Regions from separate parts of the Streptomyces sp. NPDC024017 genome, predicted to be linked through region 2. Evidence: riboswitches for the same ligand, from Rfam matches in the RefSeq annotation. Region 2 holds a riboswitch; each other region holds the start of a gene.
The links. A riboswitch is a leader RNA that binds a small molecule or an ion and turns the genes downstream of it on or off. The one in region 2 is predicted to bind cyclic di-AMP.
Positions count from the first base shown of each region.

Region 1: linked by a shared signal. The riboswitch ahead of AB0G20_RS13555 (LysM peptidoglycan-binding domain-containing M23 family metallopeptidase) and the one ahead of AB0G20_RS37695 (transglycosylase SLT domain-containing protein) in region 2 are both predicted to bind cyclic di-AMP.
Region 3: linked by a shared signal. The riboswitch ahead of AB0G20_RS32760 (NlpC/P60 family protein) and the one ahead of AB0G20_RS37695 (transglycosylase SLT domain-containing protein) in region 2 are both predicted to bind cyclic di-AMP.

Region 1 is NZ_JBEZYZ010000004.1:490,455-492,708, forward strand. It holds gene AB0G20_RS13550 (alpha-galactosidase) at 1-585, shown strand, start outside; cyclic di-AMP (ydaO/yuaA leader) riboswitch at 894-1,055, shown strand; gene AB0G20_RS13555 (LysM peptidoglycan-binding domain-containing M23 family metallopeptidase) at 1,060-1,986, shown strand; gene AB0G20_RS13560 (DUF6250 domain-containing protein) at 2,156-2,254, shown strand, end outside.
Region 2 is NZ_JBEZYZ010000022.1:64,171-66,424, reverse strand. It holds gene AB0G20_RS37700 (polyprenyl synthetase family protein) at 1-191, opposite strand, end outside; cyclic di-AMP (ydaO/yuaA leader) riboswitch at 692-865, shown strand; gene AB0G20_RS37695 (transglycosylase SLT domain-containing protein) at 871-1,650, shown strand; gene AB0G20_RS37690 (Cof-type HAD-IIB family hydrolase) at 1,614-2,254, opposite strand, start outside.
Region 3 is NZ_JBEZYZ010000014.1:104,390-106,643, reverse strand. It holds gene pcrA (DNA helicase PcrA) at 1-945, opposite strand, end outside; cyclic di-AMP (ydaO/yuaA leader) riboswitch at 1,260-1,432, shown strand; gene AB0G20_RS32760 (NlpC/P60 family protein) at 1,441-2,254, shown strand, end outside.

The sequences.
Region 1 (2,254 bases), on a different contig from region 2:
CGGATCGACCTCAGCGTGCTGAGCCGCACGGACCAGGTGTGGACCTCCGACAACACCGACCCGCTCGACCGGCTCGCCATCCAGCACGGCTTCAGCCAGATCCATCCGGCCCGGGTCATGGCCGCCTGGGTCACCGACAGCCCGAACGCCATGCTCAACCGGCGGGCCAGCTCCCTGCGGTTCCGCTTCGTCAGTGCCATGGCCGGCGTGCTGGGCGTCGGCGGCGACCTCACGAAGTGGACGAGCGAGGAGCTCGCCGAGGCGCGGGAGTGGGTGGGGCTCTACAAGGAGATCCGGCCGGTGGTGCAGCGCGGTGATCTGTACCGGCTGCGTCCCCCGGAGGGCGGACTGAGCGCCGTGCAGTACGCCCTCGGCGACGAGACCGTCGTCCTCGCCTGGCTCCAGGCGCAGCGCTACGGCGAGGCCGTGCCGGCGCTCCGGCTGCGCGGCCTCGACCCGGCGGCATCGTACGAATGCCTCGAAACGGGCGAAGTTCACCGAGGGGCCGTACTGCTCCATCACGGACTGCGGGTCGGCCTGTGCGGGGATCTGGACGCCACGGTCGTCCGCCTTAAGCGGAAGTAGCCCTTCTGTCCGAATAGGGCGCTTAAGTCGTTAAGGGGTAACGTGCCCCGATCGTAAAGGAGATGAGGTCGGGGTGCGTGACCATCGTCATATTCGTGACGATGTGTTGTTGCCATGTTCACGTAATTCTGGCGTTATTCAGGGATATTGAGGAAAGCGGGAGATCCGTAATCCACGCTCGGTGACGTCACATGTGCCGACGCGTCAAGAAAAACACCGTCATGGGCAACCGCAAGCTTGTCCTATTGCGTCGTGGTCGCTTACGTTCCACACCAATCCGGACGGACGCCTAATCCTGCCGCCGCCCGGAGCCCCACACACTGACCCGACGTACGGCAGGAGCGGGGGACCCACAGGTAAGACGCCTGTTCCGGTTCCCGGAACGGCTTGGGGTTAAGCCGCGCCCTGGCGCGGCCGGGCATCTCCAGCTCGCACCCGACAGCTCACCTCGCAGGCGACGGAGAGGAATTCGCCATGCCCGCGAAGGGTAAGCACCGCCGCCCCAAGACTCAGCGTTTCACCCGCTCCATCGCCGTCGCCGGAACCGGCGGGGCCGCCCTCGCCCTGCCGCTCATGGGGGCCGCCGGCGCCCACGCCGCCACCCCGCAGTCGGCTCCTGAAAAGGCCGTCCAGTCCGCTCCGGCCGCCGAGAAGAAGGCTGCCGAAAAGGCCAATGGTGCCCGCACGTACACCGTGAAGGCCGGCGACTACCTCGCGAAGATCGCCGACGACCAGAACGTCAGCGGCGGCTGGAAGAAGCTCTACGCGGACAACCGCGACGCCGTCGGCTCCGACCCGTCGCTGATTCACCCGGGCCTGAAGCTGTCGATCGGCAAGAAGGCGGCGAGCGCGCCGAAGCCCGCGGCCCCGTCCGCGCCGAAGTCGTCGGCCTCCAAGTCGTCCGCCGCCGAGTCGGCCCCGAAGGCGGAGACCGCCGCGAAGCCGGCCGCCGCCAAGCCCGCCGCCAAGCCCGCCGCCGAGAGCAACTCCAGCGGCTACGCCCTCCCGGTGGACGGTGCCACCGTCGGCACGCCGTACCGCATGTCCGGCAGCATGTGGTCCAGCGGTTACCACACCGGTGTCGACTTCGTCGTCCCGACCGGCACCTCCCTCAAGGCCGTCGGCGCGGGCACGGTCGTCTCCGCCGGCTGGGGCGGCGCCTACGGCAACCAGGTCGTCATCAAGCTGAACGACGGCCACTACGCCCAGTACGCCCACCTGTCCCAGCTCTCCGTCTCGGCCGGCCAGACCGTGACCGCCGGGCAGCAGGTCGGCCTGTCGGGCGCGACCGGCAACGTGACCGGACCGCACCTGCACTTCGAGATCCGCACCACGCCGGACTACGGCTCCGACGTGGACCCGGTCGCCTTCCTGCGCTCGCACGGCGTCTCCGTCGGCTGACCGACCGCACGACCACCTGCCTGACACGCGACCGAAGGCCGGACCCCGATCCCCGGGTCCGGCCTTCGGTGTGTCCGCCTCGAACGCCTCAAGGGATCGACAGGGGGCGGCAGTTGCGACACAGTGATCGCATCGTGAGTGCAAGCGCTTTCTGAAGGAGCTGTGCCCCGTGCCGACCACCCGCAGAACGTTCGCAGCCCTGGCAGCCGGAGCCGCTCTGGCGACCATCGCCCCGCCCGGGAGCGCGAGTGCCGCCCCCGGGCGCCGA
Region 2 (2,254 bases):
AGCATCACGAGCAGCGGGCGGAACCGCTTGCCGCCGGCCCGCACCAGATGCTGGGCGGCCTCCGTGATGAAGGGCACCTCACTCTTGGTGGCCTCGAGCAAGCCTTCCTCGACAGCCGTCAATCCGGCCTGGACATCGGCTTCCAGAGCCTGGTCCCGCACGCTCAGCCCGAACGGCCCGACGTCGGTCACGAGGGGTCTCCTGTCTGCTGTGTCTGCCGGTGATTACGCGGATTGTCGATAGGTCGCTGCCATCACTCGAGTCAGCGTATCCGGTCACGTTTCGATCACCGCCAGCGCCCATGGTTACAGGCCGGGTGGTATCCGATCACGACCGTTATGTTTTCGATCAACCTATAAGAACAGATATTTATCGACTTACCCAGGGGTAGCGAACTATGCACGATTTGCCGTGATGAGTAGGTGAATTCCCCTTGGCGTTAATTGCCCCACGGACTCGTGATCAGTGAGTTGAATCACTTCTTCCCCTTTTTCCTCCCCTCTCGACACCCGCCCGTAACACCTTCCCCCGAAAGCCAGTTGAGCCTTGGCTCCCGCAAAGGATCAAGCGGCGCAAACACCCCCGACCAAGGTCAACCGCGCGATATGTGATTGAGGTGCTTGTTCCCGACATGTGCTCTCGCATACGTTCCCGGCCTGTCCGGCGGACGCCTAATCCTGCCGCCGCCCGGACTCCCCACTGGACGACTCACTCACGCAGGGCAGGAGCGGGGGACCCAGGTAAGTCGCCGGTCCGCACAGCGGCACGGCTCGGGGTGAAGCCGCGTACGGCACACAGCCGTACGCGGCCGGGCACCTCCCGGCCCGAACCCGACAGCTCACCTCGCAGGCGCCGGAGAGGAACATCGCCATGGCCGGACGAGGCAAGCACCGTCGCCCCAGAACCAACCCGCTGAGCCGAGGCTTCATCGCCGCCGGTACCGGCGGAGCCGCACTCACCCTTCCGCTCCTCGGCGCCACCCACGCGAGCGCCGCCGAGCCCCAGGGCGCCCCCGCCGCCGCGCAGTCGGTGCCGCAGGCGGCCCAGCCCGCCAAGTCCCTCGCGTACACCGTGGTCAAGGGCGACTCGCTCGCCCGCATCGCGGACAGGTACGACGTCTCGGGCGGCTGGAAGCAGCTCTACAAGGACAACCGCGCCGCCGTCGGCGACAACCCGAAGCTGATCCACCCGGGTCTGAAGCTGACGGTGAAGACCACCAAGACGAGCGCCGCGAAGAAGACGGCGACCAAGTCGTCCGCCCCCGCCAAGCCGGCCGCGAAGCCCGCCGGCGGCGTCGCCCAGGCCACCCAGGCGTCCGCGAAGACCTACGCGAACAACCTCGACGGGTGGATCCGCGAGGCGCTGGACATCATGGCGCAGAAGGGGATCCCCGGGTCCTACGACGGCATCCACCGCAACGTCATGCGCGAGTCGTCCGGCAACCCCCTGGCGATCAACAACTGGGACTCCAACGCCGCCAAGGGCACCCCGTCCAAGGGCCTGCTCCAGACCATCGACCCGACCTTCCAGGCCTACCACGTGGACGGCACGTCGTGGGACCCGTACGACCCGGTCGCCAACATCACCGCGGCCTGCAACTACGCGGCCGACCGCTACGGCTCGATCGACAACGTCAACGGCCCGTACTGAGCCGTCCCGCCCAGCAGTCGCTCGAGGACGACGGCGATGCCGTCGTCCTCGTTCGACAGGGTGACCTCGTCGGCCACGGCCTTGAGTTCGGGATGGGCGTTCGCCATCGCGACGCCGTGGCCGGCCCAGTCGAACATCGGGATGTCGTTGGGCATGTCGCCGAAGGCGATGGTGTCCGAGGGCCGCAGCCCCAGATGCTCGGCGGCCAGCGCCAGACCCGTCGCCTTGGTGATCCCGCACGGCTGGAGCTCGACCGTGCCGGGCCCCGACATCGTCACCGTCGCCAGTGAGCCGACCACCGAGCGGGCCGTCGCCGCCAACTCGTCGTCCGACAGATGGGGATGGCGCAGCAGCACCTTGCTGATGGGCTCGCCCCACAGCTCGTCGCGCCGGTCGACCCGTACCGCGGGCAGGGTCGGGTGCGGCATCAGATAGCCCGGTTCGATCAGCGTCAGCCCGTCGACCCCGTCCTGGTCGACCGCCGCGTACACCTGCCCCACCTCGGCCTCGATCTTGCCGAGGGCGGTCTCGGCCAGTTCCCGGTCCAGGGTGATGGACCACAGCAGCCGTTCCGCGCCGGCGTCGTACACCTGCGCGCCCTGCC
Region 3 (2,254 bases), on a different contig from region 2:
CTCGGCCTCGGGCGGTACGTCGACGGGGTGCTCGGAGGTGCCGACCAGCTCGCGGACCAGGGCGTACTGGGCGTGGTTGGTGTCCTGGTACTCGTCCACCAGGACGTGCCGGAAGCGGCGGCGGTAGTGCTCGGCGACGTCCGGGAAGGCGCGCAGCAGATTGACCGTCGTCATGATCAGGTCGTCGAAGTCGAGGGCGTTCGCCTCGCGCAGCCGCGACTGGTACATGGCGTAGGCCTGGGCGAGCGTCTTCTCGAAGCCGTCGGTGGCCTGGGCTGCGAAGTCCTCCTCGTCGATCAGCTCGTTCTTCAGGTTGCTGATCTTGGCGCTGAAGGACTTCGGCGGGAAGCGCTTGGGGTCGAGGTCCAGGTCACGGCAGACCAGGGCCATCAGACGCTTGGAGTCGGCGGCGTCGTAGATCGAGAAGGAGGAGGTGAAGCCGAGCTTCTTGCTCTCCCGCCGCAGGATGCGCACGCACGCGCTGTGGAACGTCATGACCCACATGGCGTTCGCGCGCGGGCCGACGAGCTGCTCGACGCGCTCCTTCATCTCGCCGGCGGCCTTGTTGGTGAAGGTGATCGCGAGGATCTGGCCCGGGTGCGCGCCGCGCTCGGCGAGCAGGTGGGCGATGCGGTGCGTGAGCACCCGGGTCTTGCCTGAGCCGGCGCCGGCCACGATGAGCAGCGGGGAGCCGGAGTGGACGACGGCGGCGCGCTGGTTGTCGTTCAGCCCCTCCAGGAGGGCGGCGGTGTCCACCACCGGGCGGGGGGCGCCGTCCCGGTAGTAGGCGTCCCGGTCCGGGGGCACGTCGAACTTCCCGCCGAACAGATCGTCCGGAATCGGCTCCGGAACGTGATCGTCCTCGGGTGGCGGCGGGGGCTCGTCCGCGGGGCCCCGCTGGGCCTGGAGGTTCGCCAGGAAGCTGTCGTCAAAGAGGCTGCTCATCGCTCTCCGAGTCTAGGGCGCCCCACTGACAGCCCGCCGCCGCCCTGAGAACATCGCCCCGCTCCCGGCATCCCGCCGACCGCCCGGCGGCCCATTGTCGCCCTCCATGACCGCTTGATCACGGTCTGCCACACCCCCCGCAATTGCGGACCATCCATGACCAACCATCCCTGATCATTCACTCTCCGCAACGCTCAGGAATAAGGTCACGAAAATGTATCGGGCATATCACCCATCAACCTTCACAAGGGCCACACGAGTTGGCTACCGTGCGACCAGGCCGCACGACCCCCACCGGCGAACGTCGCCGGGCCGCGCGGCCTCCGCCGAGTCCGGCGTGCCGCAGCGGCAGCCGGAGCCGGGGACCCAACCGTGAACCTGGGGTGAATCGGCCCGACTCCCTGTGCGGAGAAGGCCGTAGGGCAAACCTTCCGAACCACCCGCCCGAACCCGACAGCTAACCCGGTAGGCGGAACATGGAAGGAGTCGCCTCCCTTGGCGTCGCACCGCAAGTCGCGTCCTACGGGTACGCGCGTGGCAGGCATACGGACCCCCGCCCTCGCAACGGCGGCCCTCACGTCCGTGGCCCTGCTGTCCCAGTCGGCCAACGCCGCACCCGAGGCCGACGACAAGCCCAGCCTCGAGGAAGTCGAGAAGAAGGTCGACGACCTGTACCGCCAGGCCGAGTCGGCGACCGACAAGTACAACGCGGCCAAGGAGAAGACCGCGAAGCAGCGCAAGCGCGTCGACACCCTCCTGGACGACGTCGCCCAGCGCACCCAGAAGCTCAACGAGGCGCGCGAGGAGCTGGGTTCCTTCGCCTCCGCCCAGTACCGCACCGGCGCCGCCGCCCCGGACACGGCGACGTTCCTGCTCGCGGACACCCCGCAGGACTACTTCGACCAGAACCAGCTGATGGACCGGATGACGGGCCGTCAGAAGGTCGCGGTCGACGACTACGTCACGCAGCAGTCCGAGACGATGAAGAAGCGCCAGGAGGCCACCGACAGCCTGGAGACGCTGACCGAGTCGCAGGGCGATCTGAAGACGGCCAAGGCCACCGTCCAGCGCAAGCTCGCCGACGCGCGCGAGCTGATGTCGAAGCTGACCGCCGAGGAGAAGGCCCGGCTCGCGGCGATCGAGAAGGAGAAGCGCGAGGAGGCGGCCCGCAAGGCCGCCGAGCTGGCCCGGCAGCAGGCCGCGCAGCAGAAGGCGCAGGACGAGGCCGCTCAGCAGCAGGACAGCGGGTCTACGTCCTCGGGGTCCTCGACCTCCGGCTCGTCCACCTCGACAGCCCCGGCCGACTCCT